DNA from 4 places in the Paenibacillus sp. LK1 genome. Region 4 is predicted to be linked to each of the others. Evidence: riboswitches for the same ligand, from Rfam matches in the RefSeq annotation. Region 4 holds a riboswitch; each other region holds the start of a gene.

Region 1 (8,253 bases), on a different contig from region 4:
GGTGCAGCCAAAGGTTTAACCCAGCAACAGTTGGGAATGGAATCCATGATCCAGGGAATTAATGATGCTTATGTTGTCATTATCGGCATTGCCGTTCTCGGATTGCTACTTTCCTTCTTCATCAAACGTACCAAACAAGCGACGGAGGAAGACTCCAAGCAGCCTGTAAGACAAAAAGTCTCGATGAATACAAATTAAGAACAACATTTACATGAATTAGATCATTTAGAGCCTATGTATCTTATATAAAAAGCGGCAGATCAGGACCCTAAGCTTTACGTCCAATCTGCCGCTTTTTTTGTGTATTACAAATGAACAGAAACCTCTGCACTTCAGTGAGAACCGCTGCGCTAACGTGTTCTATTTCGTGTTCTATTTCGTTTTCTCCATCGGAACCTGCCTGATTTGTTCAAGATATAAGCCGCAGTCTTTGACAATTCTGCTAGCTTCGCAATTCATAGAAGACGATTCAAATTCCGTTTGAAACGCCTGCAGCGTTACTTCCAACATGGAAATATTGATCTCTTTCTGCTCGACTAAAGCAAGCAGTCCTTTGGTCAGTTCTTTCGCTTTAATAGATACTTCCGAGTGGAGAATAGAATGACTGAATTTTTGAAGACCAGCAATCAGATTGTTTTTATCCACCGCAATTTCTTTGGAATCAGGAGCGATCACCAACAGACTTGGAAAATCAACAATATGCTCTTGCCTTTCCAGCATGGAACGAAGCAAAATTTCAATGTAGTTCAGGATTTTGGGCACAAGATGGTTCCAATTCGGTTGGGCAAGATGGAAGTTTCTCCACATATTCGAGATTTGATGGATCATGCCAAAACCAAAAATAGCCCCTTCATAAGCAAAGGGTTTTAATTCTTCACCAAATACCTGTACCAGTCGTTCAGATAACCAATTTAACTGCGTACGAGTCAAGTTCTCTAGATTGCATTCTCCAGAGTAGAAGCCTGTCCAGAATAGCTCCACAACAAGCTTTTTTTCCGGCAAAATCATCGGCACCATAATTTGATCTACCAGTAAGTCAAAATCGGATGCATAGCTTTGGCTCTCCAAATCTTTGCGAATCATCATATCTTCCTGTACACGCTGCTCCAGAATAGCAAGAATACAATCATCCTTGGAACCAAAGAATTTATAAAATGTTCCTTTGGACACACCTGACTCGTCTAGGATCATCTGTATAGAGGTGTTGGTTACTCCATGTTTCTCAAAGAGCACAAGTGCTGAGTCCAATAACATTTGTTTCCGTTTATTCATAAGTTCCCCCTGGATGATTTAGGTGGTTCACGTTACGGTATTCAACAATCTACTGCAAATCCACTGCAAACATCACATGTTCCTTCCAACTTCCCTTGATTTTAATATTCTGGCGGTCCGTTTCCTGGAAGCCCGCTTTACGCAACACTCGAATTGATCCGGCATTGTCGGGAAGTGCACCTGCCTCCACTCGTTTTATTCCCGCTTCATTCATAGCAAAATCCAGTGCTAGCCGAAGGGCATCGCTCATGTATCCCTTGCCATTCTGCACTTGATCTAGCACATAACCAACAATCCATTTGGCTGTGGAATCCAGTTCAAGTTCGAACAGAGAAATCTCTCCAATGAGCTCATGTGTATTGTTCAGGAAGATTCCAAAAGAGTAACGTTTCCCTTCTTCCCTGGCCTTGTTCCAACCTTCGAGAAGTGCAACTTGACCCTCCAGTGTATAAAACGTCTCCGATCGTTCACTTGCCGATATCTCTTCGAAAACAGCCCGGTTACGGAACTGCAAATCCAGCAATGTCGGCGCGTCCTCCACGTTCAAAAATCGCAAATAGATACGTTCCTCACGATTGTCCATCTGTATGTTCATCCTTATCTCTGGTTGTAGTAGATTGCATTCATCACAAGTACGAGAGTTGCCGTTTATACGACATATCCCAGAACAGATATTCAAATTCAACACTTCTTCTGAATATGTCTTCTATGGCCTCCAGCTCCAGCTCGGTTTTATGTTCACATAATGCATCCAGTGTATCATAGAACCATTCAAATGAGTCGCGGAAATCATCACTTGCATAATTTTCGATCCAGGTCTGATAGAAATTGCCCTCTAATGAATCTCGATATTGTTCTTTTAATCTTGTAGCATAGTCGTAATACGTCCACGCACAAGGGAAAATGACGGCGATGATTTCGGCAACCCCACCTGTTTGTGCAACACTCATCATATTCGACGTATACGCCTTGTTGTATAGAGAGGGTTTGACAGCATGATTTTCATCCAGCGCAATCCCAAATTCATTCATATACTTTCGATGCAAATCCATTTCTTCGTACAGAATAGCGTGTTGAATCACCGTAAAGTTCGTCATCAATTTTTCATCTGTCGCCTTCACCGCACCCATGGCAAAAATCTTCGCATATTCAATCAGATATGTATAGTCCTGAAGAAGATAAAACTTAAACGCTTCCCGATCCAGTGTGCCTTTCCCCATTTCGTGTAAAAAAGGATGGTTGTATCCATCTTCCCATACGGTTCTGGACTTATCTTTTAACGTTCTTGAAAATGACATGATCATTTCTCCTTTTATTAAAATTATAATGTCCCCGCTTCACATCCAGCTATCGCGTTCTGTCCTCTAAAATGCAGACCAAAAAGCCCTTGTCCTATTTTCGGCAAGGGCAAAATAACATGAGTACATGTTATTTGCTCCCTACGTCAGTATTAACTAACAGGTTCAAAGGGTCAGGTTTTAACCTTCTCAACTGCGAACAGTCCCCCTGCAAATAGCTCAGGCTTATTACAACATGTGTTTTTCCAAATGTCAATCCATTCCTATTAATCTTCAAGTTCCCCTAAATCTTCTTGCAAGTCTTTAAGTCGGGTCCGGATATCTTTAATCATACCTTGCAATTTGTTTAACTCATCGACCCATTTTTTCTCATTAGAGACGTCCGTTGCTGAAGTTGAATGATACCCGGGAGACGTTCTTAACTGATCTAAATCCGATTCGTATGCCCGCCGCTTTTCCTCAGCTTTTGCCAATTCCTCCTCTGCGATGGCAATCTGATGCTCCAGATAGATGATGTCTGAGGAGTAGCCGTGAGTTAAGCGCTGTGAATACGTCATAGTTCACCTCAATTCTGATCATTCATTGCTTTTCCAAGGTCATATGGCTGAATATCGATATCCAAATCCATACCCAAAGCCAATTTGGCCAGTTGACTGCCAATAAAAGGCCCCATCGTTAGCCCAGACGCTCCAAGCCCGTTAGCTGCGATCAAGCCATTCCAACCTGGAACAGCACCCATTACCGGAAGAAAACCTGGAGTAAATGGACGAAAACCTACTCTTACTTCCTGAAACGTGCTATCAGCTAAACCGGGAGCCAGTTCCAATCCTTTATTCAAAATTTCCTGCATTCCGCCTGCGGTTACTCTTGTATCGTATCCTTCAATATCATTTTCGTGAGTCGCTCCGATCACAATCTTCTGTTGATCAAAGGCTAACAGATATTGATCCGAAGGAGGCATGACTACAGGCCAGTTCTCAGTGTCCTTTCGATCGTGAACCTGCAAGTGCATAATTTGCGCCTTCTGATAATGAACCTTAAAATCAATGCCCAAGGGCTTCAACAGTTCATTAGCCCAAGCGCCGGCACACACGATAACCTCGTCAGCCGATATGACTTTACCGTCCACAACCACTCCAGTCACTCGGTCCGATTCATATTGAAGTGTCGCGTCCCCATGAATCAGGACCGCTCCATTTCGTTGAGCCGATCGGATTAAGGCATCACGAAGCGCACGTCCATCGATACGCGCAGCACCACTGATGTAGACGGACTGAAAGCTCTCCTCCAGAAGAGGAAAACGCTCATGAGTTTCTTTTGCATCTAGACGGGTAATATCGGCAATCTCCGGTGCATCTTCTTTACGAAGGTGTGCCCTCTCCTGCATCTTGTTGATTTTGTCCACATCCGTATGAATACTAAGAGCACCCACTTGAGCGTAACCCGTTTCTGTTTCCCCTTCACTCTTGAGTTCTTCAATCAAGCCGGGATAAAAACGTGCACCCGCTTTGGCAAGCTGATACCAATCCTGATTACGGCGCTGAGATAACCAGGGACAGATGATCCCGGCAGCAGCATCCGTAGCCTGCCCTCGATCTTTCCGGTCTATAAGAAGAACTTCCGCACCCCGTTTAGCCAATTGATACGCTGTGGAAGCCCCAAGAATTCCTGATCCTACGACGATGACTTTCTTCATGACTGCATCCCTTTCCTAAATCACTGTAACCATTATAACGCATACTGCTTGGTGTGATAATGGCAAGGCATCGACATTATGATACGTGTTCCTAAAAGGTTTTCGATAAAATGTTATTTATGTAATATAATTCAAATCAGGTTTCTTTTAACGCTGTATCCACGCCATTTACGCACACGACCTTTAACGAAATGAGGAAAAACACAACGATGCCGAAACCTAGTATGGGGAATTCACTGGATCCCGATATGCCGCTTATGATTACAGGTCAAAATCAGCTGACCGTAGATGAATTAATGAATTGGAACGGCCATTCACGGGATTACAGTATTGTGCAGTGTATCGGGGGAACAGGGAAAATCGCTGCCCAAAATCATGAGTTTTCAATTCGGGAAGGAATAGCTCTTATTATGTTTCCGGAGGTAACATATCGTTACGACAATCTGAGTGATTCATTGTTGTTCAATTGCCTGTCCTTTAATGGCTATTTGTTGCCCCGGTTTCTGCATACCTTGCAGATCGGGGAGCTGCGCGCCTTCAAGCCGGATGGAATGCTTCATATCCTGTTGCATGAAATAACGTTGGCGCTACAGTCCCGGCACAAGGATCAAATCTGGCACGTATCCGCATTGCTGTACATGCTTCTGGTCAGGTTAACGATTGATGGCGATCGTTATGGTGCTTATGAACGCTCGGATGCCCGATTAAAGCTGGGCGGACTGGTTACTTTTATCAAGCAAAATTATGATCAGGATATCTCGCTCTCCATGCTGGCTCAGCAAATGAACGTCACCGAACAGCATTTAAATCGGATATTCAAAAAGGAATTCCAAATGACTCCGCTTGATTATCTGACACGATATCGGTTATTGAAAGCCAAGGAAATGCTCGTCCATGATGCTGGGATAACGGCACACGAGATTGCTCGGGCTGTCGGTTTCAACAGCGCCAGTTATTTTGGATCCGTTTTCAAGAAATATGAAGGAATCTCTCCTATTGAGTTACGCAAGCAATACCAGGGTTAAAGAACTTCCATCGTGATCTCTGCCAGCGAGGTTAACCGCAGATCATACTTCGAGAATTCCAGATTACGCGTTACCTCGTTAGGCACAATGACACAGCGAATCCCCGCCGCTTTGGCTGCCTTCAGTCCATTCGGCGAGTCTTCAAACACAACCGCTTCGGATGCTCCGATCCCGAGACTCTCCAGGGCAAGCAGATACAATTCCGGGTCCGGTTTGACCCGCTTGACGTCCTCAGCTGTATGAATAACATCGAATAGTTCGAAAATGCCGAGTGTACGTAAATAACCATGAACCCAATCCCGGGTAGAGCTGGAAGCAACGGCAAGTTGAATTCCCTTTTTACGGGCAGACTGGAGCAACTCATGCACGCCTGGAAGAATTGCTGCCTGTCCAAGGTATGCTTCGTATTTCTGTTCAGAAAGCAGCTTGATATGATCGTGATCGATCGGTTTTTGCAGCGCTTGCTCCAGATATAGAAAAGGATGAAATTCTTCAAACGATGTCCCTACATTTTTCGACCAAAGCTCCAGCCCAAGTTCAAGTCCATGCTCTTTATAAATATCGCGAAAAGCATAGAACCAAGGTGTCTCCGTGTCCACAATCAGTCCATCAAAATCCAAAATAAAAGCTTTTACCATTCCGCTTTTCTCCCTCCAATGATCAACCGATTGGCAGGGAGATGGGCTTAGAAGCGTGCAGTCACATCCGGACGGGTAACATTCATCGATAAAAAGTGACAGGTGCATCCCGTTCCGGTTGGTGACTGTCCAACAACTCCAGCCCGAATCTCCCCCTCTATCGGCATGCCGAAATATCTAATTAATTTCCACTCCACCCCATCGGGTGAATAAAAGAATGAAATGCAGTCTTCCACTTTGCGTATGCGCAGATAAGGATTGGTTACGGGAACTTCAACCGAATTGCAATCATCGGATGAACCTTCCTTCGTTACTACCGACACAATGGTAGCTGCTTTTCCATCATACTCAAAACAAAGCTTGCACCAGTTTCGCTCATCTGCCATCACCATCAAACATCCGGAATCATACTGATGTTTCATGTCCACGGTTAGCTGGGTCGTCATTTCAAAATCGTTAGGCACCGGCATCGAAAGAAATGGCGCGGTTGCACGGATGTGTTTACCCGCTGGGTCCTGGAAAAAGTCCGTATCAGCCTGAGCTTCTACAATTAGAACTCCTTGATCGGTATAAGACCAGGTCTTCGGCTCATTAATCCAGTTCATTTGGTTTCTTGTTTCTGTTGCAAATACGTTTGTCATTTCTATGCCTCCCAGGTTCATTTTCTGTATTATATATTCGTTTCATATACAGAAAACCCCTTCTCCTACATATTTTTGTAAGTACTGATTACCTGGGAGTGTTTCTGGGGATCAGGGAGGAATAACATGATGACCATGAGTACGATATAAAGTACAAGAATGACACTGAATAACAGCACGGGGTTATAGTGATACAGCAGCCCTGTCAGGTAACCTGATGGAATCGCTGTTAACGTCATGACGGTCTGCACTGCCGAGAACATATCCGCTTTTTCATGTGTACCCAATCGGTTCATAAGCAGTGAGTCCCGATACGTTTGCAAGATGAAATTGCCTGCCGCCAGTACAATTAGAGTCAGAAATAACATGGCTATATTCCCCACAGGTATCAACAGAAAAAGTATTGCCCCCACTGTACTTAAAATGATCGAGAAACTGACATACTTTTCTTCTGAACGCCGTTTCAGACGCGGGATAATGACTAAATACAAGAGCATGACGGTTACAGCGGTGACGACCGGGATAAATGAAATAATCTGATCATTGAATTTTAACTGTTCCTTGAAAAAAATCACCTGAAAAAAGTTCAACTGCAGGATCAAATTGGAAAGCACCGTGATGAGAATAATCGGTAAAAGCCTCCGTTTGTAGAACGATTTGCCGAAAAGTCGCAGACTGGAAGCTAGACTCTGAATCACCCGGGTTTGGCTATGCATTCCCATAAGTTCCTTCCCTACTTTGGTCTCATCCGTATACCGGTTGCGAATGAAGAACATTACGGTCATGAGAATGCCACCGACAAAATAAATACTGGCTAGTGTTGGCACAATGCCAAAATCGGCAATCACTACCCCCGCGATCGGTGTCAGTACTCCAGCACCAGTAATGATCATGTTGAGAATGGCGAATACCTTGGATCGCTTGTGTTCCTCAACATCCTCAATAATTAGACAGTTGAAGGAAACCGTCACAAATTTGGAGGTTGCATTCAGCAAGTAAGCGATCAGAAACAACCAAAAGTTCTGGGAGAAAGCCCAGATGAACATAGGAACACTCCAGGCAATCAAATCAAAAATCAGTGTTGTTCGCTTGCGACCCAGCTTATTCGTGATTGAACCCGCAAATAACTGAAATATAAAGGCAAAATAAAGATTCACCGAATTGATCAAACCAATTTCAATATCCGAAAGTCCGGCTTCCTTCATATATAAGGGAGCATAAAAAAGAACAATCGTGCCCGGAATGGCCCATACCGGTTCAAGTAAGATGGAGTACCGCGGATTTCTCGGCAAATCCTGTAGCAGCTTCAATCGATATCTCCCCCTTTTCTGCGGTGTTTCACCGCTGCGAATTCCTGCTTTTCGCAGCGGCAAAACCGCTGATTCTACATGCTTACAAGATCAGAGCTGTTTTAACCGAATTCATGGGCAATTTCTCTCCGGTACGCAGATGATACCCGATTGTCCCATTGAATGCCTGTTCATAATCACTCAGCAGTTCCGTAGAGGTAACCATTTGCTCCAGTTCCGGAATACTTTGTGCAAATTTCAATGCTGTACTGATCATCGAGTGATTAGCTACCGCACCAATGATACTAATACCATCATTAATTACGGCAGTTGATTTGAACGTCACCTCATAGCTGTCGTCATAACCCATAGGAATGATCTTGCCACCTTTGGC
Region 2 (8,253 bases), on a different contig from region 4:
GGGCATCTGCAAGCGCTTCTGCTCGGGGTGGTGCGTCCGCAGACACTTCACCTGCAAGCAGCACATTGTCCTCGATGGTACGCCATGGAAATAGTGCAGGCTGCTGTGGCATATAACTAATCTTGCCGCGTTGTCCGGTAACATCCTGACCATTCATCAGGATTTGGCCTTCCTGAGGTTTCAGCAGACCGCCGATGATGTGAAACAGGGTGCTTTTACCGCAGCCGGAAGGACCGACGATGGCTACGAATTCCCCTTGTCCCACGGTCAGGGACAGGCCATCCAGAACGGGCAATGTGCTGCGTCGCTCTCGGAACGAAGCATTCACGTTCAGAACTTCCAACGCTGGTGATGAATGATGTGCAGGTAAGGCCACGGTTTCATACTCAGGACTTCCGCTACTCGTTGGAGTGGTTGCACCTTCATCCGGCGCAGCAGCTACCCGCTCGTTGTGTTCGGGTGTCATCTTGTCATCACTTCCTAACCTTTATATGGTGCATATTTCAAAGTTATCGCTTTTGTGGACGCCAGCGTACGAGCAGCTTTTCCAGTAGCGCAATGAGCAGGAAGAGCAGCAGACTCAATGCCACAATAATCATGATTGCCACGAACAGACGATCCGTCCGATAGGCTGATTTTTGCAGCATCATATAATAGCCGATGCCCTTATCTGCACCGATCCATTCGGCGATAATCGCACCCATGACGCTGTACGTAGCGGCAATTTTAATCCCCGAGAACACCGAGGGCAATGCATGTGGAAGTTCGAGTTTCCAGAAAATTTGGCCGCGTTTTGCACCAGCCATGCGCATATAGTTCATCATGGCCGCATCGGTGCGGGTCAATCCGTCCATGGCAGCTACAGCCACCGGGAAGAAGCAGACCAGAATGATGGTAATAAGTTTGGGCAGCAGCCCAAATCCGAACCAGATCAGCAAGAGCGGGGCAAGCGCAATGGTCGGTATATTTTGACTAAGAATAAGTAATGGATAGAGTGCAGATTTCAAAAATGGAATCAGATGCAGCACCATCGCAATCAGTAATCCCACAAGTGTACCTGCTGCAAACCCAATCAATGTCAGCTGGATTGTTGCCCATGCATGCATGCCAAGTCGCTCGGCCTGGGACGCTGCTTCATGGGCGATGTCTGAAGGCGCAGGCAGCATCCATTTCTCAATATGGAACAGGGAGACAGCTCCCTGCCATATTGCTATAAAGAGAATAACCGCCACAAAGGGCGGCCATACGCTTTTCCAATAGGCATGCATTAGCGATATTTCTCCGTCAGGGTGTCCATGCTGAAGCCGCTTGGGCTATGGGCGATCTTGATCTGTGAGATGATGCTTGGGCTGCCAGCTTGCACGAGAACTTCGTGCATTTTGCGGACAACCTCGAGCAGTTCCTCCAGTTCTCCCTCCATCGTGGTATCCAGTGGATTAACCTGATATTTCAAGCCGGACTGCTGAATAACTTCAATGGCACGATCAACATAAGGATAGGAATTTTCGCCATTTGGCGTTTTGGGAATGACTTGAATGCTAAGTAGTGTGCTTGCCATGAGAGATCACGTTTCCTTTCGGGTTAAATTGCATGAGCTAAACCAGCTTTACACTTTACCACTCCGATTGCAGTACCCTCTTCCGATCACTGTTATCCCCGGATTTCTTTAATAATTTTTAACGGAGGAAATCCGGGGATAAAGGTGAGCGCTTCGCTTCTTCAGATGGGTTCTGCACTCTTCGTTCTGGTGTAAAAAAAAGTTAAACTTAAACCATTTTTATTGGGGTAAGAACTCGTTTGTATACGCTTTGGATACATCTACCTGCTCATCGAGCAGTTTTTTGCTAAACATCCAATCCGTGTAGTTCTGCCATACTTCCTGCTTCTGCTCACCCCAGCGTGGTGCGTCATCCTGGTATTTCGGACTCAGCCACTTCTGGCTTGCGAGTACAAGATCCTTATCCAGATCCGGTACGGCCTTGATCAGAATGTTGGCAGCGTCTTCGGGATGTTCAATCGCGTATTGATATCCCTCGGAAGTCGCTTTCAGGAACGCTTTAACCAGCTCGGGATCGTTCTGAATCGTCTTTTCATTGGTAACGAGTACAGGTGTGTAGTAGTCCAGTGCTTCGGAATAATCTTTTACATACAGCATGTCGATCGGTTCGCCGCGCAGTTCGGCTTCGATACCCGTCCATGCGTAGAAAATCCATGCAAAGTCGATATCGCGTTTCACAGCGGTGAAGAAGTCTGCATCGCCCATGCTAATATTTTTTACTTTGGATACATCGGCGCCTTCGCCTTCCATAATGGATTGCATCACAGCTTCTTCCACTGGAGAGCCCCAGCCACCATAGGTTTTACCTTCAAAATCTTTGGGAGATTTGATGTTCCGATCCGCCGGAGCGGCAAATCCGGACGTGTTATGCTGAATGACTGCAGCGATAGACACGAGCGGTACGCCCTGTGTGCGGGCCTGGGTTACACTCTCCTGATAACTTACGCCAAAAGGCACTTCGTTCGAAGCTACCATCGTATCCGCGCCTCCAGCACCTGGCTGTACAATCTCGACATTTAAGCCTTCGGCTTTGTAAAAACCTTGATCTACGGCCGCATACAGGCCGGTATGATTTGTATTTGGTGTCCAGTCCAGCACCACTTTAACGTCCTTGAGGGCTGCGTTGTCACCTTCATTGCTGTTTTCGGTGTTGCTGTTGCCATTTTCTCCTGAAGGTGCAGCTTCTTTGCCGCCACATGCGGCCACAGCCACTAGTAGGACGCACAAGAGCATTAGGCCCATCATTTTACGCCATCTCATCTTCATTTCTCTCCTTCATGTTGTCCGGCCAGTGGCGCGGGGTACTCCTTGGCTTCATATCCAAGCTTCTTGCATAAATCGACAGATTTATACCAGCTATGATCCGGATGACGTCACTTTTTTTAGCTCTCTGGCTATATAAAAGAACATTAAAAAAGCGCCCCGTTAATCCGGGACGCGTGCAGGCGTTAGAGATGTGGCACTCAGCAAAGAGGCTGGGCCAATTCGATATACTCCGATTCCTACGCTGGCATGATCCAGATCAGGTCTAAGGGTCAGTATCTTGGTGGGATACACTCTCAGCCGGCCTATTCCGACTCCCCTGGGAAACTATGAAGTTACGGGCATTACTAGGTGTAATTATAGGCCAGAGGCCCATGCATGTCCAGTCAGGAACTGGATAGGGGCACGTATGAATGAATCAAAAAGGCCATTATACATGCGTATAACGGCCTCTCTAGATGTGTGGTTTTTAACAATTATCTTGGCGAATCATATAAGGAAATCTGACTGAGTGCAAAAGCATCGGATTTCGGGTCATAGCCTACCTGTTTCTGAGTGGTTTCCAGATTTAATCGTTTAAATCGATTATTCGAGATCCCATGCAGTATGGTGAAGGGCTCCAGATCTGTAGCTGTAATTGTTTTGAACATCAAATCACACAAGTCAGCCGGACTAATATACGCGCTCATATCCCTTGCCTCCAGCGCGGGTCCATCTGGTTGAAAATCATCATATGCACCTATACGTACTGCTACACTTTGTAAGCCTTCGGTATACGCAAAATAGGAAGCGAGCGATTCACCAAAACATTTGCTAACTCCGTACAAATTCCGTGGGCGTGTCGGCATGTCCGGATAGACTTGAGCATCAATGGGATACCCCTCGATCGTCTGTGCACTGCTTGCCAGAATGACTCTCCGCACACCTTGGTCCTTAGCTGCACGGAATACATTAAATGTACCCTTGATATTAATATCCAACAACGATTCATAGAATCCGGCATGCGGGGAAGGATCTCCCGCCAGATGTACAACCACATCCATGCCTTCGCAAGCGTGCTGACAGGCTTCGGGATCTGTCACATCCAGTGTCATGATCTCATGGCTTGTCCCTTGATACGTATGTAGTCTGTTGATATTCAAATCCGTTAGTCGAAGGTGAAATGCTTCTGACAAGTGTTGGGACAAGTCACTTCCAATTTTTCCGGCTGCGCCGGTAATTAAAATGTTCATAAATCAGCTCCAATTCTTAGCGCTGGAAGAACTCAATCCATTCCTTTTCAGGTCCATAGATGAAGAAATAACGGTAACCGTTAGGCAGTGTAATCATCTCTCCATCAATAAATTCGGCCTCAGTTGCCTTAATGCGGTTGTACTCAGAATCAAGGTCATCGACATGGATGGCAAAATGGTGCACCGTACCTTCGGAAGGCAGCTTGTCGCTGTATCCCTGAATCAACTCAATCTCGGTCTCATCGCTTCCGTTGAAGCCGAGAAAGGCGAGCTGAATGACACCGTTGGTATGGGTTACCCGGTCTTTCAATTCAAGACCAACAATCTCCGTATAGAAACGCAGCGTGGTCTCCAGATCACGAACGGCAATGCCGACGTGGTCAATGCGCTTTTGAAAACTCATAATCAAAATCCTCCTTATATTTAACGATTTTTTTCTACCATTTTAAGGGATATCATAGGGCTGTACTACGAGGTTGTCAAATAAGATTTTAATTTGGAAAAATTATAATTGTTCACAGAATGTTCACTTATGAGGAGGGGGTCATTATCTCTATAATTACGAAGGTAAACAGAGAGGATGAGAGATTTGCCAACAACGAAGAAAGAACAGATTATTTTTGGAATGATGATGTGCACAGGGATGGTCGTCGTCATGATGACTTTCAATTTATGGCACAATGGGTTATTGAGCAAGATGTCCGCGCTAGATATACTGCTTCAATTCATATTGTGTTTTATCATTGCGTTCCTGGTGGAGTCCTTCATTGTTGGACCTGTAGCGAGAAAAATTGCATTTTCCTTACCTTTTGACAAATCCAATAAAATTTTGGGCGTGCTCGCTATGTCATTTTTCATGGTCATTGGAATGGTTCTGATCATGTCCTTGTACGGAATGATTTCCGCTTACCTTGCGAATCAGTTAAGTGGAGCATCCGTACTAAATACGTATCTTCATACGATTGCTCGTAATTTCAGCCTGGCGCTTCCTTACCAAATCATTATTCTGGGACCACTCGTTCGATATGTATTTGGTAAATTCATTAAGGATAAAGGGAGTGTAGTCCCTTCAACCTAAATAACGTTAGTTCCGATTTAGAGCATCTGAAAGTATTTCCTGGGCAATCGTCCACTGGTCTAGGATAAAGAAGTAATTGTGCATTTTTAAATCAAAAAAGGCGTCGTAGCATTCACGCTACGACGCCTAACTTTTTACAGCTATGATTCATTGAATTTAATTTTATCTTCTGTTTGGTAGATGTTACGATGCTGAACTCACAGTATGCCTGCGCTGCCATTGATACGCAATCACGCTGATAATCAGCAGACCAACTGCAAAAATGGCAAGCATCCATGCTGACTGGTTAACCTCCAGATGATCGAGACTCCAGCCTGTAACCAAAGGCAGAATGGCACCACCAACCCCACCTGATGCAATCAGGATGCTGGGCGTCGATTCTTCTGTTCCAGGCAGCATTTTGCTGGCGAAGACGAGGGCAATGGAGAATACGCCCGATAATGCGAGCCCGAGCAACAGAATGATCAGAAATGCCGACCAGATCTGGTTGGTAAAAGGAAAGATCATCAGCAGTACAACTGCTGCAAGGCAACTGTACAGAACGTAGACGCGATATTGGAATTTCTCCGCAATATATCCGGCAAAAAGTCGTCCAACAGACATGGCGATCCAGAAGCAGGTAACACTAAGTGCAGCACCTGCTTCCTTCATGTTCATTTTCTCAATCAGAATGGCTGGCATGAAGTTGGCAAGGCTCATTTCAGTGCCGACATAGAGAAAGAAAAATAAAACAAATAAAGACAGAAGAGCCAAATTACGGCCGTGATAGGTTGAACGAGTTGGTTTAATGTCTTCAGGATTCGTCCCATTTGGCGATTCAGCAGCGTGAGTGTGTACAGGAGTCTGGTCTGAGCTACGGCGACTCAGCTCGTTGTCCAGCTCACCGAATGAACTTTTGGCCCAGAAGATAAAAGTCATCGCTGCACAGACGGCAACCACGAGGAACGACATGCGCCAGTACCCGGCAGAAATCAGACCGCTTGCAATGAGAGGCATGACCATGGCGCCGATACCAAATAACACTTCAAGTCGGCTCATGGCAACCGCCGTATTATCTTTAATTGCAGCAATAATGATTGTACCGATGACAGCTTCTATCATACCGAATCCGAATCCGGCTGCAGGTGCAATGACGAACATCCAGCCCCAAGGAGGCAGCAGCATATAGGATAACTCTGCGATGCAGAGCAGAGCTGCGGCAATTAATAGACCGCCTCGTTTCCCGAAGCGTTTATTCAACCACGGAGATAACAATACACCACCCAGGAACCCGGCAAATTGGGCAAAGATCAGTGTGCCTCCCTGACTATAATCCTTGCCATAATGTTCAAGAGCAACGGGTAGGATGGAGCCGAGAACCACATGGGCAAGTCCGATGAGGAAATAGGATAAGCATCCAATCCAAAGCAATTTTTTCATGAAGAAAAACTCCTTCTAGATATTATGTTATGTAGTAAGTCTGCCATTCAGGAGTATTTCCTAAAAACAAACAATCTCTATCATAACAGGACATGTAAGGGTGTGCACGGATAACTTGCAATGGAGGCTAAAATTCGTATATACTGAAAAACAACAATTACAGATCGGACCATGCCGTTGAAGAGCATCCAACTCGGAGGCGTTTTCGCCAGGGGAGCGAACCATTCCCCAAGTTAACCGGAACCGCCCGTTATCGCGGACCAAGAGGCTGAACCAGAATATTCTGGTTTGGCAAGTTGGGTGGCACCGCGAGCAGAGCGCTCCTCGTCCCAAGGGATGAGGGCGCTCTTTGTATTTTTAAAGCCAAAGGAGACGGTGACCATGTTGGAAATGAAGTGGATTCGGGAGCATGCAGAAGAGGTGCAAGCTGCGGCAGTTGGCAAGAGAATGAAGATCAGTATTCGCGAATTGTTGGAACGGGACGAGGAGCGCAGAGCACTTTTACTGGAAACGGAAGAAGGACGTAGAGTACGTAATTCGTTATCTGCAGATATTGGCAGACTGATGCAAGCTGGTGAGCGTGAACAAGCCGAGGGTTTAAGGGAACAGGTGAAACAGCTGAATGGTCAGTTAGAGCAAGTTGAAGCCAAGCTTGCCGTTGTGCAAGAGGAAGTGACAAGGCTGCAATGGTTGGTACCCAATGTTGTATCGCCGGACACGCCAGTGGGTGCATCGGATGAGGATAATGTGGAACTGAGACGTGTGGGTGAGCTGCCGGTATTCGATTATGAGGCCAAGGATCACGTAGAGCTCGGTGAACGGCATGACCTAATCGACATCCCACGTGGGGTGAAAATCGGCGGAACACGAAGCTATGTGCTCAAAGGAGCAGGGCTGCTCCTGCACCGGGCTGTACAGCAACTTGCGCTTGATCTGCTGCTGAAGCATGGATTTCTGCCAATGGAAGTTCCTCTGATGGTGAGGGAGAATACCCTTTTGAACACGGGGTTCTTCCCCACAGGACGGGATCAGGTCTATGAATTAGTGGGCGAGAACAAGTGGCTGGTGGGAACATCGGAAGTGCCGCTGGTTTCGTATTATGCGGATGAGATTGTGGATGTACAGGAGCCAATCAAGCTGGCAGCCACATCGACATGTTTCCGCAGTGAGGTTGGCTCAGGCGGGCGGGATGTACGCGGATTGTACCGGGTGCATCAATTTGCCAAAGTGGAACAAGTCATTATCTGTGCACCGGATGCGAAAGAATCGGAGCGAATGCTACAGGAAATTACGGGACACGCTGAGGAATTACTGCAATTGCTGGAACTGCCTTATCGTGTGGTGGCTGTGTGTACAGGAGATATGTCGCAGAAAACATACAAACAGTACGATATTGAGACCTGGATGCCAAGCCGCAATGCGTACGGGGAGACACATTCGTCGTCGAATCTGCATGACTTCCAGGCTCGGCGTTCAAATATTCGTTGTCGCGATGCCCAAGGTAAGCTTGCATACTGCCATACGTTGAACAATACGGCTGTGGCTTCGCCACGTATACTGATTCCATTGCTGGAGAATCATCAGCAGGCGGATGGAAGCATTCGTATTCCAGCCGCACTTCAGCCTTATATGGGCGGTGCTGAATATTTGGTTTTGCCTCACCAGGATGAAGAGAATTAAACAGATTACAAGCTGTGTGGAGA
Region 3 (8,253 bases), on a different contig from region 4:
TGCCAAATCGATCTTCCCGGCGGCAACAAGTTTGAGGGCATCATTCGTATCAGCAGGCATCTGGATTTCCACGTCCAGATCTTGATCCGCGAAGTAACCTTTTTCCTGAGCAACATAGATGAAGGAATGTACTGCATTTGGGTACCAATCGAGCATGATGGACAGCTTCTCTTTGGATTCCGATGGCGTTTCTATCGCAGATGAGTCTGTATCGTTTGCATTGGAAGTTGAGCCTGTGGAGGGCGTATTGATGCCCGTTTTACCGCATCCGCTGACGATCAGCAAAAGAGACATGAGCAGAATGGGGAGCAGGGAATAGATATGCTTTTTATTCATAACGTAAAGTTCCTCGTTTCTTTTGTTTTTTGTTTTGAAATCCGAAAGTTATCCAGCTTTTCTTCTACCTGCATGACGTGGTGTACCAAATCTTCTCTCCATCCATGCAATGAGTACAAACAGGGCGATACCAAGTAGGGATAATAGCATAATGGCGGCGAACATCGCATCCGTGTTCATATTGCTCGACATTCTGCGGCTGAAGTAGCCAAGCCCCTTGCTTCCACCGAGCCATTCACCGATCGTTGCACCGACCACACAATACACCACAGACATTTTCAGTCCCGAAAAGAAGGAGGGAAGGGCAAGTGGAATCTGGAGTTTGCGAAAAATATCCCACTTGGTGGCCCCCATCGTCAGCAGCAGTTCACGCTGCTCCGGATCACCCTGGCGCAAGCCATCGTAGGTGCTCACTACAATCGGGAAAAATGCGATCAGGAACACCACCGCCACTTTACTCCACAGCGTGTAGCCAAACCACAGGATGAAGACGGGGGAAAGGGCAATCAGCGGGATCGTCTGACTGATCACGATGAAGGGATATAACGCTTTTTCAATCGACCGATTCATATGCATACCCGTTGCAAGTGCAGTCCCGGCACCAATGGACAAGCCAAAACCAACGATAACCTCCATCAAGGTAGCGGGCAGATGTGTAGCCAGCAGAAGGTGGTGATGTTCATACAGCGAACGGACAATCGCCGTCGGGGCTGGAATGATGAAGGAAGGCACCCATCCCATACACACAATCCACTCCCAGAGAGCAAGCAGCAAGATCATGAGCAAAAGAAACAGACCATAACGGGCAAGCCAACCTCTTACGCTATGCTTCATGCTATCTCTCAAGTTACCGTCTCGCATGCAATTGTTCCTCCAGTAGTCGTCTCATCTGAACGAGAGCCGGTTCGTAGATCATGTCCGAATGTCTTGGACGTGGCAAAGGTACCGTCAGATCCTGCAGCTGTTGGCCTTGGCCCACCGGAGTTAACAGGATAATCCGATCACTGAGCAGCAGGGCTTCTTCAATGTCATGTGTGATGAACAACACGGTTTTGCCCAGGCCCTCCCAGAGCTCCAGCAGCCACCGATGCATCTCACGTTTGGTCATGGCATCGAGTGCGCCGAATGGTTCATCCAGGAGCATGAGTTGGCCACCTGTCAGCAAAGTACGAAGCAGCGCGACACGCTGGCGCATGCCACCTGACAGCTCGTCCGGGTAAGCATGCGCGTGACCGGATAAGCCAAATCGGTCGAGACCGGCCAGAATGTCCGCTCGAATCCTTACCTTATCCTGCCGACCTGGAGCAAGTTCAGCGGGGAGCATGCAATTCTCCAGGACGGTTCTCCAGGATAACAGGAGGTCCTTTTGTGGCATGTAGGCCACCTGCCCCAGTCGCTTTCCTTCTTGAACCCAAGGAATGTCAATGGTTCCGTGTGTTGGCTCAAGCAAGCCTGCCAGCAGCTTGAAGAGGGTACTTTTACCGGAGCCGCTGGAACCGATGAGCGAAACGAATTCTCCTTTGGCTACACGCATCGACACATTGGAGAGCACTGGGGAATCCCTTTTTCCCGGGAAAGCGTAGCTCATGTTGTGAAGGGTTATATCGTTATCCATCTCGTTCCGTCCCCCTTGTTATTCAAAATTCAACCTCAAACCGCGGGATCTTTAATTACACCTTCTGATCTGCCCGCAGAACGCGAAAAAGACCCACCCATTTCCGGAGAAATGAGTGGGTCTGTAAGTCAATTCACATTAAATTTCATCATCAACATGAAAAAATCCGCTTACTGAGAGGCCGCTCCACTTCCCTCCGCTGGTATGATCCAGATCAGGTTCAAAGGGTCCGAATCGTTCGATTCGTCTCAGCCGCAAGGCTCCCCTAGTGCAATGTTCAAGATATGCAGTTGTGTGTTCAGCATATATCACATGCAAGTGGAATGTAAAGAGGGCGGCTTAAAAGAAGTGTGCGTAATGTGAGTTAGGAAAGTAACCTAGGATTCTAATCGTTGGAATGTAACAGTGAATCAAGCTCACCGATCAGCCGGGCAATCTGCTCAGGTGTGCCAATCGTAATCCGAAGCCAGGTAGGCATACCGAATTCGGCACCGCCGCGAACAGAGATGCCTCTGTTCAACAATTCTTGGGTAATCGGGCCACTATCCTGCAACAGATCCACCATAATGAAATTTGTTTCGGAAGGGATGTAGGGTAAGTTCCAATGATCAAAGGACTGCATTAACGTTTCCCGTCCCTGACGATTGTAGTGCAGGCAATGAGAAACAAATTCATGATCATCCAGGCTGGCCGAAGCAGCGGCTTGGGATGTGGCTGTCAGACTGATAGGCAGCTTGACCCGGTTAATGCCTTCAATGATGCTTTCATTCCCGATGCCATATCCGATTCGTAGGCCGGCAAGTCCATATATTTTGGAGAAGGTCCGTAAAATAATCAGATTATTGTACTGCTCCAGCAGCTTAACCGTATCAGGATAATCTTCACTTTCCGCGAATTCATAATACGCTTCGTCCAGGACAACCACGACATGGGAGGGAACATGTTCGAGTAAACCAAGCAGGGCATCTGCCGTGAAAATGGTTCCGGTTGGATTATTCGGATTGCACAGCCAGATGATTCGGGTAGAAGCATTAATCCGGTGCCGGAATTGCTCCAGGTCCAGCGAATGGTTGACCAAAGGCACTTCATGAATAACCCCGCCTGCCAGCAGCGTAGCGCCCTTATACCAGTTAAAGGAGGGCACCGGAATGAGTGATTCCTCGCCGGGATTAAGATAGGCTTGGGCGGTAAGGGTTAGGAGCTCGAATGATCCACTGCCAAATACCAGTTGGGAGGTACGCACACCTAGACGTTCCGCAAGTTTGTCACGGAGCAGTTGGCTGGAACCGTCGGGGTATTGAGCCAAAAGATCGGAACCCAGCGATCTGACCGCTTCTGCTGCCAGGGGAGAAGAACCAAACGGATTTTCGTTCGCTGCAAGTCGATCTACACTTTCCAGTCCCAACTCCCTCCGGATCTGTTCCATGGATTTGGCAGGCGTATAAGCCGGAATTCGATTTAACAAGTCTTTAACAGGTGGAGAGGGAACGGATGAAAGGGATTGCATAATCATGCCTTCTTTCCAGTGGAATTAGATCGAGAATGATATCTGTTTCTGGGCAATCTGCTGTGGTGTCTCTTGTGGAGGAGTCAACAATCGATTCAGAATCAGGTTTTCAAAATGAGCAAACCCGCTGTCCCGAACGCGAGGCCGCTCCAGCGTAATTCGGGTATCCATCGTTATATGACCATCCTCGATTAAAAGCACCCTGTCTGCCAGCGCAACCGCCTCGCTGACATCATGCGTGACCAGAATGACGGTCAGATCTTCTTCAGCCCACAAGCGTTCGATTAACTGCTGCATCTCAATTCGGGTTAATGCATCGAGTGCACCCAGCGGTTCATCCAGCAGCAGTAAGCGCGGATGACTTGCGAGTGCTCGTGCCAAGGCGACACGTTGTTTTTGTCCGCCAGATAATACCCCCGGCCAATCACCTTCACGCTCTTCAAGTCCTACATTGCGAAGCGACTGGCGTGCATCTTCCTTGTTCTTGTCGGGGATGCCCAATCGTACATTGTCGAGCACGGATTTCCAAGGCAGCAGCCGGGCTTCCTGAAACAGAAATCGTGTCTCGGGTGCTGTACTGCCAAGCTTTCTGTTACTCAGCATAATGCTCCCGGAAGAGGGAGGTTCCAGCCCGGCGATCAGACGCAGCAAAGTACTTTTGCCGCAGCCGCTTCGTCCAACGATGGCTACAAATTCCCCTTGTCTTACGTTGACGTTAATGTCGGATAGAATCGTCCGCTGATCATACGATTTCTGAACCCCATCTACTTGAAGAAAAGGACTGATCTGACTTGTGCTCATGGATTAATTCACGCTCCTTTGGCTTTACTTGCGGGATAGAGCCGGGTTCCAGCGCAGCCAGCGCCGTTCCAGCCATTTGGCGATGGTATCGGACAGCTTGCCCAGCAAGGCATACAGCAGAATGCTTAAGACGATTACGTCCATCTGCATGAATTCCCGCGCGTTCATTGCCATATATCCAATCCCCGCATCCGCCGCAACCGTCTCGGCTACGATGAGGGTCAGCCACATAATGCCAAGTGCATAACGAACACCCACCAGAATGGAAGGCAGTGCACCAGGCAGGATAATGTCTTTATAAAGGGACCAACGACTGAGGCCATATACTTTGCCCATTTCAATCAGACCGGGATCGACCGATCGTATGCCGTGGAACGTATTCAGATATACCGGAAAGAATACCCCCAGGGAAACGAGGAATAATTTGGCTTCTTCACCGATCCCGAACCACACAATAACGAGGGGGATCAAGGACAGATGCGGAATGTTACGGATCATCTGTACCGAGGAGTCGGCGATCTTTTCCGCAAGGGAGGAGATGCCGTTCAGCACTCCCAGCAGAAAACCCAGACCCCCACCAATGAGGAATCCTCCCAAAGCCCGTCTGGCGCTAATACTGATATTGTTCAGTAGTTCACCGTTACCAAGCAGACGAATGAAGGCCTCCAGTACTTGAGCGGGACGGGGCAAAATATTGGCTGCAACAACTCCGGATGCAGTCAGCCATTGCCACAGAGCCAGAATGAGTAGTGGTACAACAAAAGGAATGAACTGGTTAAACCATGCCCGGTTAAAGGTTTTGGACCGCACGTTATGCCTACCTCCTTGCTTCCTTCGTTATTGACTACCTGGAGCTGGAAGTTGATCTTGAAGTGCATCACTCCAGAATGTGCTCACATCGACTGCCTGCCCAAAAATTCCCGCTTGCTGAAACGTATCTGCTACGTCCTGTTCGGACTTGATGGCCTCATCAGAAATGGCAACAATACGTGATGGGCGTTGTGCTTCTCCATCCGTGTAGGTTTTAAGGGCTTGTTCCACCGGCTGGTGGGTGTTGTCTGCTGTAATTTGAGCCCATGCATCCTTATTGGCACGAGCCCAATCATTGAATTTGTTGATTCGCTCCAGATAATCAGCAAGGGCCTCTTTCTGTTCCGCATTTGCAATAGCCTGATCGGAGGCGGCTACAAGGAAGCTGCCTGACAGGATATCTTTGGCGCTGGCGAGCGTTGTTGCTTCATTCTGATGTGCGGAGATGATGGCATTGCCGTAACTGGCAAGGGCATCCACTTTCCCGCTAATCAGGGCGCTGAGTCCATCGGCTGTTGAAAGTTCGACCGGACTGATGTCACTCCAGGTTAATCCGGCTTCCTCCAGCATTTTGAGCAGGAAATAGTGGGCCGTTGTATTTTTTACGAAAGCAACTTTCTTGCCTTTCAGGTCAGCAACCGATTTGATCGAAGAATCTTTGGGAACAACGACCTCCTGATTTAAGGTGCTGCCTTGTTGTACCGCTATAATTTTGAAGCTTCCACCATTGGCAGCCTGAGATGCAAAAATGGGCGGAATTTCACTGGTCACACCAAAGTCCAATTGATTTGCAGCCATCGCTTCGAGGATCAGGTTACCTCCCTGAAATACGTTATAAGTGACTTTATAGGGGGTGTCATCGAGTCCGGCGGCTTTTAGCCCCAATTCGAGATTGCCCCATCCGGTCTGACCAACCCGAATAGTAACGTCTTTATTCGAAGCAGCTGATGCTACTGTCGGTGTTGTGCCTGTACCGGTGGCCTGATTATCAGTTCCGGGAGAGCAGCCGGAAATCAGCAACAACAGAAGCGCGCACAGAAAGGCAGTTAAGGGAAGAGTGTACTGGCGGTTTGGACGGATCATAGGGAGGAAACCTCCTTGGTGTATGTACTGCTTTCACTAGACTGACTGGATTCTATGAATGTTTGGCCGATGCGGTCTGCCTGAAGAATGGCTTCGGTTACCTGCGCCGTGCTAACTCCGAAGGAGAGATGTGCCGCACTGCCTTCCCGCAGCTGTAGTCCTGCTGCAATGCGCGCAGCAGCTTCCTGAGGCTGTTGTTGTATCCCAAGTTGGGCAAGAGTGATGGGCAGATTCAGCTTATGTAACAGAGTGGTCAACTCATGAAGCTCATCCCCTGCTTTGCCTTCAAGAATCCACTGGGTGAAGAGTCCAAAGGCTACCTTTTCTCCATGTAGCGAAGCGTGTGTTTCGGGTAATTTGGTGAGGCTATCATGCAGCCCGTGAGCAATCGCAGCATGAAGTGATCCATCGCTAATGCTGCCTACAAGTCCTGCGAGCACAATGATGGCATCGGCAACATCACGGAATTGAGGTGTACTACCGGTTGTATCGGTGGATTCATAGACATCGATGGCGTGCGCTTCAAGAATATCGAGTGCAAGCTTGGCAGTGCTGACACTGTTTCGGAGAGTGAGGCTGGTGGCGTTGCCACTTAGATTAACGGCGAACTCATGCCATTTTACGAGTGTGTCACCGATCCCAGCGGCCAAATACCGCCTTGGTGCACTCGCCAGAATATGAGGATCAGCCAGAACGAGATTGGGCGAACGGCGCAGGGGACGATATCCTGCAGCTTGGCCCTGTTCATCATAGAGCACGGTTAAGGCGGACCAGGCAGCGCAGGTTGCGGCAATCGTAGGGACCGTTACAATGGGCAATTGGGCTTGCTCGGCTACCGCTTTGGACAGATCGAGCACTTTACCACCACCGACGCCGATAATCAGATCAACATCCAGATCGAAAGCTTGCTGCGTAAAAGTATCAATCTGGCCTGTCGTAACCTCACCGTAAAACAATTGCACATGGAACTTGATCTTATGCTCTTCCAGTGAAGGAAGAAGATAAGGTTTTACTGCTTTTAATGCAGACTCACCGGCGATGATCAGAACATGCTGCCCAAGCTGTGCAATCCGTGGACCACTTTGCTCAAGAATGTTAGCTTCGTGTACATATACTGCAGGTGCCTTAACAGTAATCATGAATACACTCTCCTCATAGCTTATTATTCTTACGTTTTAACTTGGTTTTAAATTGTTTAGATTCTAGCATTGCGTTTCAGCAACCACAATAACCCGGACAATCAATACATCCTATACTTCGATTGAAAGAATCTATAAGTAATAATAGAACGGGGGAACGAGGGGCAATCGACTCTTTACTTTGCTTACGTTACGGAGGCAGGTTTATTTAAGATGTAAGATACGGTACAATGTCTAATAATTTCTATAGGTTGCTTTCGGGATATGACCAATGGAGAGGGGAGTGCTTATGAAAACTATTGGCCTTATTGGCGGAATGAGTTGGGAGTCATCGTTAGAATATTATCGAATTATTAACGAAGAAGTAAAAACTAAATTGGGAGGATTGCATTCAGCCAAGTGCATTTTATATAGCGTGGATTTCGAAGAAATCGAGCGCTATCAAGCTGAAGGAGAATGGGAAAGCGCTGGGAAATTATTAGGCAATGCTGCTCAGTCTTTGGAAAAGGCAGGAGCTGAAATGATTGTAATTTGTACAAATACGATGCATAAAGTAATTAATCATATTGAAGAAAAAGTTAGCTTACCCGTTGTGCACATTGCTGATTCAACAGCCAATCAGATTCTAAAGTCCAAAATAAGTACAGTTGGTTTACTTGGCACTAAATATACGATGGAACAGGACTTCTATAAAAAACGAATTGAGTTTAATGGTATTAAGGTTTTGGTGCCGAATGAAGAGGATCGAACAGGCATAAATAAAGTAATATATGAGGAATTGTGTTTAGGGAAAATTCAACAAGAATCAAGGGATTATTATAAAGAGGTTATTAAGAGATTAGTTGATCATGGAGCCGAGGGGATAATATTAGGTTGCACCGAAATTGGTTTATTAGTAAAACCGGAGGATTCAGAAGTGCCCTTATTTGATACAACACGAATACATGCCATTGAATCTGTTA
Region 4 (8,253 bases):
GCTTGATAATCACGCTACTTATACTGAACCTGTTACGTCACAGAGGAGGAGACAATGCTGGTAAATCTATCGGGATCGCTAAGCTAAACGGAAATCGTACGCTGCGGTGGGGAGCGTTCCTGTTACAGTCTTATCGCTGGGGCATGAAAGTGCCGCTTCTCTCTTCCTATATTCTGCAAGTACAGAAACGAATTTCATTCCGGCATGTCGGCGACGAACCATCATTAAGACGAATGACGATGAGCGTGGTCTTAATGATCCTCGGAGGATACGGGAGTATCAGTGTAATCCTTTTCCTAATGCAACCGGGTATCGCCTTTGTCATATTGTCGGTACTCTGTGCTGTAGTTCTAAACAGCCTTGTACTGGATATGTGTCTGAATCGTATGGAGAAACGACTGTTGGTACAGATGCTGGACCTGTTTGCCGACGTGAGACATCGGTATCATCAGCATGGAATGGTAGAGGAAGCACTGTATGAAGCGGCGGAAGCAGGTAAAGGAGAGGCTGCCGAGCAAGTGCTGTTGATCTATGAAGCATTGACTTCTCCAGATCCGAACGAAGCTTTGGAACGATATTACGAGATTGCCCCAAATCGCTTTCTTAAAGGTTTCGCCGGTATTTCATATATGGTGATGGAGTTCGGGGATAAAGACAGAGCACAGGGTTCGATTTACTTGAAAGGCCTGGGGAATCTGACGCAGGAAATTCATCTGGAGATTTTACGGCGGGACAAATTGGACTATTTGTTAAAAGGGTTGAATTTCATCGCTCTGGCTCCCGTTCTTTTCACAGCTCCAATTGAACGTTGGGCCAGAGGAAGTTTTCCAACTATGGATGAATTCTATCGCAGCAAAATCGGGTTTGTAACCAAAATATCGATCTACGTCATTATCATACTTGCCTACCTGCTTTTGCAAAGACTTCAGCAATATGATGAAACCCGCTATCGGACAGGTCGCAAACACTCCAGAATGGATCAGTTTCTATACAAGCAGACGTTCGTTCGTAAGGTGGCGATGTTGTTCGCGGCCAAACCTGGTAGTACCAATTATAGTCAAACCGTAAGACTGATGCGGGAAAGTAGCTCGGAACTGAAATATGAATGGCTGGCTATACGAAGGCTGATGTTATTTGCAAGTTGTTTTGTCCTGACCATTGGCTGTGTCTTGTTGCTGCATCAGGTTGAACGAAATCATATCTTATATGATCCGGTGAGAGATGACCGGATGTTTGGCGCGATGGGAGAGGCCGAGTTGAAGCAGGCTACAGAAAAGACAAGCTTAGATCAAGCTGTACTCGAACGCATCGAAATGAAGCGAGGAGCAACTTTTGATGAGATCTCCAACGCATTGCAGTCCGTGAATCCCGTTCCACTGGATCATGATGCACAGACTGAAACTATTGCACGCATCCTGCAGAAGCTGGAAGGTTACAACAAGCAATATCTCCACTGGTGGGAGTTAATTATTGCAATGATGATAGGTATAGCGGGTTATCACATGCCGATCTGGCTCATGATGTTCCAGCGCAAGATGAGAAGCATGGACATGAGGCATGAGATCTATCAGTTTCAGACCGTTATATCGATCTTGCGGGAGATGGACCGTATGTCTGTAGAGGAGATATTGGAATGGCTTAATCGCTTTGCTGTTATTTTCAAAAGACCACTGCAAAAATGTCTGTTGCATTTTGAACATGGCCCGGAGCATGCACTTGAACAATTGAAAGAAGAAGCAGGGCTGCCTGAATTTCAGCGTCTGGTTGATAAGCTGCAACTTGCACTTGGGAAAATTTCGATTCGAGAAGCATTTGATGATCTGGAAAGCATGATGGCATTTTATTTTGAACAAAGGAAGCAGGAATACACCAAGATGATTGATGTTAAAGCATCATGGGGAAGAATGATCGGGTTTACACCGATGTATGCCCTGATCTTCCTCTATCTGGTCATTCCGCTGGTAGGTATGAGTTTCCTGCAAATGAACATGTATTATGAACAGATTCAGAAACTGTAACGACCATTACGTCACAGTCTGAAATAAATTAAAAACGATATAGGAGGATTTATCATGAACAATGCATCAAGCGCTTTAAAGGTGGCAGCAGGCATCTTTCTGACCATTGCCCTTATTACAATTGTAGTTTTGTTGTTTATTTCGGCTCAGGAGGCGACCAAAACGGCACAGAACAATTTTGCAGATATCCAGACCGAGTTGTCCCAAGCTGCATTTACGGTGTATGACGGAACTACCATTAGCGGATCACAAGTTACAAACGCGTTGCGTAAATATGCGGACAAAGACCAGTTCGGGATTCAAGTTATTACAGGTAAAAATAAAGGAGGACAATGGTACGGTAATCAGTTGAACATCTCCCAGGATCTCAATAATGCAGATTATGGTTCTGTTATTAAACCTGACGAGAAAGTGGGTGTTATCAACCAGACCATGAGTGAAAAAGACAATCAATATGTCAATCCAAGTGGTAAATTCAAAGCAATTATCGTAAAAGACAAATCCAATGTGGTAAGAGGACTTATTTTCCAGCAATCCTGACAGGAGTTGGTTCAACATGTCCCAGAATACACAGCAGCTCATGTTGTTCTGTACGGCGGTTGTCCTATTTGTGACAGCTTGCCTGTACGGGCAGCAGAATGTTCGGGTTCTATCAGACGCTTTGAATCACTTGCTGCAGACGACAACAGACATGGAAGGACGGTTGAATACCACGCTGCGTATAAGCGAGCCAATCCGTTATAGTGGTGCGGAAGTGTTACACACTGTGAGGCAAATGACAGGGACAACGGTCAGGGTGCAGGTGGACGGGATTGCATATGTCATTGATCCCCTTGTAAACAGAAGAGGAACCATACCTGTGCAACTTGCAGCTTCGTATAGATCTGAGTTCATAAGAAGTGAAACTGGCGAACTGCTGAAAATTGCATTTTGGAAGGAGGCCAGTACACCTTGATTAATGCTGCATCCAAGTTGCTTGCTGTTTTGCTGGCAGCGATTTTGCTTTATGTATACCCGGCAGCAGAGACTGCAGATCGACAGGATGATATGGCACGCATGACCGTTGTTCAGACGGTTACCCGTTTTGTTGATGCAGTCAAAACAAAGGGATACATTTCCCCTGCCATGTATGCAGAGTTCGAAGAACAGATGGCCCGAACGGGGAATGCCTATGAGATTTCCATGGAACATTTGCACAAAAAATATGTTCCTCATTACTCAGATCCGATGGATCAGAGCACATTTTCTGGTACTTATGAAACCGTGCAGGATGGCTATTATTCAGCCCAGATTAAAGCAAAGCTGTTTCCTTCGTCTGGTGTGCTGGCTTTAGACGATCCTGGGCGCAGATATACACTGGCAATGGGGGATTTCTTCACAGTAACCGTCAAAAACACCAATCGCACACCTGCCATGCTGATTCGTGAGTGGTTAAACGGGTCTGCGCAAGCTGCAGCTGTGTTTACCACATATGGGGGTATGGTGCTTAATGAAGATTACTGATCTTTCTATTGTGTTTGTGCTTATCTTTTTACCTATATTCTGGGTTATTTCTCACAATACAGACAATGCCCAGGAGGCTCAATATTTAAGCAATCGATATAAGATGGCACTTCAGACTGCTGTACTGGATGCAGGGGCCGTGATGCATCAAAATGAGAAGCAAAACGATGAAGCAGGGTATGATTCGACCAAATTTGTAAAAGCGGACAAAGAGCTTGCCTTGACTACCTTTACCCAAACAATGGCGCTAAATATGGGGATCCAGGATGATCCTGCTGCTATACGGGCCATGTTTAATTACATTCCAGCAATGGTCGTGCTGGATTATGATGGTTACTACATTTTGGCGAATGAAAATGAGATGACTGGTGATCTTGAAGATTCAATCCGGCAAGTTTGGAGTCCAAAAAAGCCCTATACATATTCTGATTCAAATGGTAACAGTATTAACTTCACACTTGATGGGTATGTGTATGCCTATGATGCAGGCTTGGGCATGTGGGTTGAAGGTTTCCAGAAAGAACTCGCCTCCAGTACACAAATCCCTCTGCTTCAAAATGCCGAGACGTTTGAGCAGATCAGACGAAGTCGTATCGTGACAAGTGTGCAGGAAGATTTGGCAGATGTTATTAACCGGCATAATGAGTTTGCAAGAAGGAATGGTGTTTCCTATACCTTTACAATGCCTTTGATTTCTCAGGAAGATTGGTACAATTCGATTAATGACACGGGGCTTATGGCTTTTATACAGGGAATACCTGTAGGTAACCAAAAGATTAACAATTATGCCATTGGTGGTGGCAGACTGGTGAAGAAAACAGCGATCGTTGGCGGAGTGGATCCGGTGAGTGGAATTAAATACTATTATCCTTCCACATGTAACAATGGCTATAGAGCCGAAGAAGTGTTTACAAATGCTAAACAAGCGGCAGCGCAAGGTTATTTTGAGTATAACTGTTCCATAAATTAAAGGCAGTTTGTTTGAAATATAAAAGCGAGGTTGCGTGAGATGTTTACATTACTTTCAGAAAAGGCGACACCTGTGCTAAAATAGGGTTTCGGAACGATAGTAATGTCCAATAGATAGGAGCAACCTCATCTTATGAGTTTATTGTCAGTAGAGAACGTGAGTCACAATTTTGGAGACCGCACGTTATTTAAAAATGTATCTTTTCGTTTACTTGCTGGAGAGCGTGTTGGCCTTGTTGGTGCAAATGGTGTAGGCAAGTCCACACTGATGAACATCCTTACCGGGAAATTGTTAAAGGACGAAGGGAAGGTTGAATGGACCCCCAAAGTTCGTTATGGATATCTGGATCAGCATACCAAGCTCACGCCTGGAAAAACGATTCGTGATGTGCTTAAGGATGCGTTCCTGCCCTTGCTTGAGTTGGAAAAAGAAATGATGTCCATCACGGATCAGATGGCAGACGCCGATCCGGACAAGCTCGAATTGTTGCTGGAAGAAATGGGTGACATTCAGGAGCAATTGGAGCAAGGTGATTTTTATCTGATTGATGTGAAAGTGGAAGAGATGGCAAATGGACTGGGCTTGTCCGCCATTGGGCTGGATCGTGACGTGGCCGCGCTTAGTGGTGGTCAACGTACGAAGGTATTGCTTGCCAAGCTCTTACTGGAGAAACCAACTGCACTTCTGCTAGATGAGCCGACGAACTATCTCGATGTGGAACACATCGAATGGCTGACGCGTTACCTGAAGGATTACCCGTATGCGTTTATTCTGATTTCGCATGATACGGAGTTTATGAATGAGGTCGTTAATGTTATTTATCATCTGGAATTTGCCAAGTTGACGCGTTATGCAGCGAACTATAACAAATTCCTTGAAATGGCCGACATGAATAAGGCGCAGCATATTGATGCTTATGAGAAACAGCAGGAGTTTATCAAGAAGCAGGAAGATTTCATTCAGCGGAACAAAGCCCGCGCTTCTACTTCCGGTCGTGCCAAGAGCCGTGAGAAGCAGCTCGGTAAGATTGAACGGATTGATCGTCCAGACGAAGCAGCTAAACCCACATTCAAATTCAAGGATGCCCGGGCGAGTAGTAAAACCGTCTTTGAGGGTATTGATTTTGAAATTGGATATTCATATGCATTATTGCCTAAAATGACGATGACGATTGAGCGTGGCGAGAAAATTGCCATTGTTGGATGTAACGGTGTAGGTAAATCCACATTGCTCAAGACTATTCTGGGGAAAATCCCACCTATCAGCGGTAAGACTTTCTTGGGTGATTATCTGGAAACAGCCTATTTCGAACAGGAAGTACGTGCAGGTAATATTACTCCAATCGAAGATGTGTGGAACGAATTTTCTCATTTGACACAGAATGAAGTCCGGGGGCATCTCGCACGTTGTGGATTGAAAAATGAGCATATCACCCGCCCGCTTAACGCGCTTAGTGGTGGTGAACAAGCCAAAGTTCGTCTGTGTAAACTTCTGATGCGTGAAAGTAACTGGATTTTGTTCGATGAGCCTACAAACCATTTGGATGTAACGGCTAAAGCAGAGTTGAAACGTGCCTTGCAAGAATTCAAGGGTACCGTACTGCTCGTATCCCATGAACCTGATTTTTATGAAGGTTGGGTTACCAAAACGTGGGATGTCGAAGCTTGGTCCGAAAAACAATAACGTAATAAATGGAAATGTACGGTGACAAAAAAAGGTGTCTATGGTAACATAGGCTACAGCTTCATATGAACACTAGGGGGGCCGCACGATGCGGCTGAGATGGAAGAATGCGATTCCGGACCCTTCGTACCTGATCTGGATCATACCAGCGTAGGGAAGTGGCGCGTTTCAACTAATGACAAAGAGCTTTATCGATGACTTTGCGATATTGCCTGCAAGATAAATCATGCAACTCTATGTAACAGCGTTGCGACTATGGATGATTTCTATAGTTGTTATGCGTTATGTATAAAGTAATTGCATTGAACAGTCATTCAGTTGATCCATGAATTCTAAATTCGTGGCCACTCCCCTACGGGAGTGGCTTTTTTGTTTTGTATTAGCTTAAATCATGCAAAAGGAGGGCGAACGGGACGGCAATCTTCCACGAACATGTAACTACAAGATCATTCGAACTGCATGTGGTTTCACCAAGTACAGGAGACATGGACTCTTTTCTGAATATTGCTAAGGATATATGGCGGCGGGTCGATTATATCCACATTCGGGAAAAAAAGCTTCCTCTTGAGCAACAGATGTATTGGGCGCAAAGTCTAAAAACAGAAGGTGTTCCATCTAGCCGAATCATTATAAATGGCTTAGATCAGCTGTACCAACATAACTCGCTTGGTGGTGTGCATTGGGGTCAATCAGTTATTCGTAGTTACGATAAGGATGAGTTAAAGAGAGACGATCGGCTCCGCGTAGGCATATCGGTTCATTCTCTGGAAGAAGCAAAAATTGCTGAAGAACGTGGAGCGGATTATCTTTTTTATGGGCACGTCTATGCTTCAAATAGTAAACCTAATTGCGAATCAAGAGGGCTTAGTGCGTTGGCTGAGGTATGCTCCAATGTTTCAATTCCGGTGATCGCGATTGGCGGGATTAGTCCTGAGAAAATTGCTGCCATTCGAACTGCTGGTGCCAGAGGAGCAGCTGTGATTTCAACGATTTGGTCGAACGATGAGCCGAAACTGGCCGCGGCTTCATTGCGACAGGCGATCGAGGATTCAGAGAGGTATGTTGAACCAGGGAGATGAGACCATGAGAGAGGAAGCAAGAAGTCGAAGCAGGAATCGTTCAGGCTATCATCCAGGAATAGTATCGGGAAGTAAAGTTGGAGCGGAAGTTCGAGGCAAGCTTCATGCAGAAACCATTATTGTAGGCGGAGGAGTTATCGGTTGTGCCATTGCATGTGAACTTGCTAGCCGAGGTCATGATGTTCTTCTGGTTGAGCGGGCGCGGATTGCTGGAGGAACTTCCTGTGCAGCTGCCGGGATGCTTGCTGCTGACAGTGAGGAATTCACTCATGCTGTAATGGCGAAGCTTGCACAGAAGAGCAGAGCTTTGCTTCATGAGCAGAAGGAACGAATCAGTTCGCTTAGCGGAGTGGAGATGGGGCTGCAACAGCATGGTTTTATTACTCCTTTTCGTTCATACAGTGAGGTCAGCAGTTACAAAAATAATCGATCGTCTACCTTATCTACAGAACATATTTGGTGGGATCGAGTCGCTGTCCAACAGGAAGCTTCATGGTTAAACAGGGATACGTATGGTGCATATTACAGACCTTCCGAGAGCGAGGTTCTTCCCGTCAATCTAACACAAGCTTATATCAGATCAGCTCAAGCCATGGGTGCGAGGGTGATGGAAGGTGTACAGGATGTCCGTTTGTATACGGATATGAACGGTGTGCAAGGGGTTGAGACTTCAATGGGAACGATGACATCGAGAAATGTCATTATTGCTACAGGGTTACATGGTGAAGAATTGATGAGACAAGTGGGTCTGAAATCGCCTGTTTTGCCTGTGAAAGGGGAGATTGCAGCGGTGCAGTTTTCACCCCATCATGTCGGTTACAGACCTGACAAAACGGTGTATGCAGAGGATATATATATTGTTCCCAAAGCCAATGGAGAAGTATGGCTCGGTGCAACAAGCCTTCCAGGAAGAACAGACATGAAAGTTTCGGTCCAAGGTATTCAGAAGTTGCTTACAGCTGCGACAAATTGGGTTCCTGGCATGAAGGAAGCGCATTTT

Evidence for each region. Region 4 has a riboswitch for thiamine pyrophosphate ahead of CS562_RS13515 (thiamine phosphate synthase). Riboswitches for the same ligand answer to the same signal wherever they lie in the genome.
Region 1: linked by a shared signal. The riboswitch ahead of tenA (thiaminase II) and the one ahead of CS562_RS13515 (thiamine phosphate synthase) in region 4 are both predicted to bind thiamine pyrophosphate.
Region 2: linked by a shared signal. The riboswitch ahead of CS562_RS26335 (ABC transporter substrate-binding protein) and the one ahead of CS562_RS13515 (thiamine phosphate synthase) in region 4 are both predicted to bind thiamine pyrophosphate.
Region 3: linked by a shared signal. The riboswitch ahead of CS562_RS09920 (ABC transporter ATP-binding protein) and the one ahead of CS562_RS13515 (thiamine phosphate synthase) in region 4 are both predicted to bind thiamine pyrophosphate.

Annotation. Positions count from the first base shown of each region.
Region 1 is NZ_PEII01000002.1:550,489-558,741, forward strand. Features, by position in the region: gene CS562_RS06135 (DHA2 family efflux MFS transporter permease subunit) at 1-198, shown strand, start outside; gene CS562_RS06140 (TetR/AcrR family transcriptional regulator) at 373-1,272, opposite strand; gene CS562_RS06145 (GNAT family N-acetyltransferase) at 1,322-1,855, opposite strand; gene tenA (thiaminase II) at 1,899-2,570, opposite strand; TPP riboswitch at 2,692-2,790, opposite strand; gene CS562_RS06155 (hypothetical protein) at 2,837-3,127, opposite strand; gene CS562_RS06160 (NAD(P)/FAD-dependent oxidoreductase) at 3,136-4,266, opposite strand; gene CS562_RS06165 (AraC family transcriptional regulator) at 4,476-5,291, shown strand; gene CS562_RS06170 (HAD family hydrolase) at 5,288-5,929, opposite strand; gene CS562_RS06175 (DUF1349 domain-containing protein) at 5,977-6,570, opposite strand; gene CS562_RS06180 (MFS transporter) at 6,636-7,880, opposite strand; gene CS562_RS06185 (zinc-dependent alcohol dehydrogenase) at 7,963-8,253, opposite strand, start outside.
Region 2 is NZ_PEII01000014.1:82,398-90,650, reverse strand. Features, by position in the region: gene CS562_RS26350 (ABC transporter ATP-binding protein) at 1-466, opposite strand, end outside; gene CS562_RS26345 (ABC transporter permease) at 510-1,268, opposite strand; gene CS562_RS26340 (MTH1187 family thiamine-binding protein) at 1,268-1,558, opposite strand; gene CS562_RS26335 (ABC transporter substrate-binding protein) at 1,778-2,818, opposite strand; TPP riboswitch at 3,040-3,152, opposite strand; gene CS562_RS26330 (NAD-dependent epimerase/dehydratase family protein) at 3,298-4,053, opposite strand; gene CS562_RS26325 (VOC family protein) at 4,070-4,456, opposite strand; gene CS562_RS26320 (DUF2798 domain-containing protein) at 4,643-5,131, shown strand; gene CS562_RS26315 (MFS transporter) at 5,315-6,550, opposite strand; gene serS (serine--tRNA ligase) at 6,932-8,230, shown strand.
Region 3 is NZ_PEII01000004.1:7,302-15,554, forward strand. Features, by position in the region: gene CS562_RS09910 (ABC transporter substrate-binding protein) at 1-336, opposite strand, end outside; gene CS562_RS09915 (ABC transporter permease) at 385-1,197, opposite strand; gene CS562_RS09920 (ABC transporter ATP-binding protein) at 1,184-1,951, opposite strand; TPP riboswitch at 2,126-2,228, opposite strand; gene hisC (histidinol-phosphate transaminase) at 2,337-3,458, opposite strand; gene CS562_RS09930 (ATP-binding cassette domain-containing protein) at 3,483-4,259, opposite strand; gene CS562_RS09935 (ABC transporter permease subunit) at 4,284-5,069, opposite strand; gene CS562_RS09940 (ABC transporter substrate-binding protein) at 5,097-6,152, opposite strand; gene CS562_RS09945 (iron-containing alcohol dehydrogenase family protein) at 6,149-7,291, opposite strand; gene CS562_RS09950 (aspartate/glutamate racemase family protein) at 7,581-8,253, shown strand, end outside.
Region 4 is NZ_PEII01000005.1:285,916-294,168, reverse strand. Features, by position in the region: gene CS562_RS13545 (hypothetical protein) at 1-2,018, shown strand, start outside; gene CS562_RS13540 (ABC transporter permease) at 2,073-2,558, shown strand; gene CS562_RS13535 (hypothetical protein) at 2,575-2,973, shown strand; gene CS562_RS13530 (hypothetical protein) at 2,970-3,521, shown strand; gene CS562_RS13525 (hypothetical protein) at 3,508-4,491, shown strand; gene CS562_RS13520 (ABC-F family ATP-binding cassette domain-containing protein) at 4,624-6,174, shown strand; TPP riboswitch at 6,239-6,348, shown strand; gene CS562_RS13515 (thiamine phosphate synthase) at 6,636-7,253, shown strand; gene thiO (glycine oxidase ThiO) at 7,258-8,253, shown strand, end outside.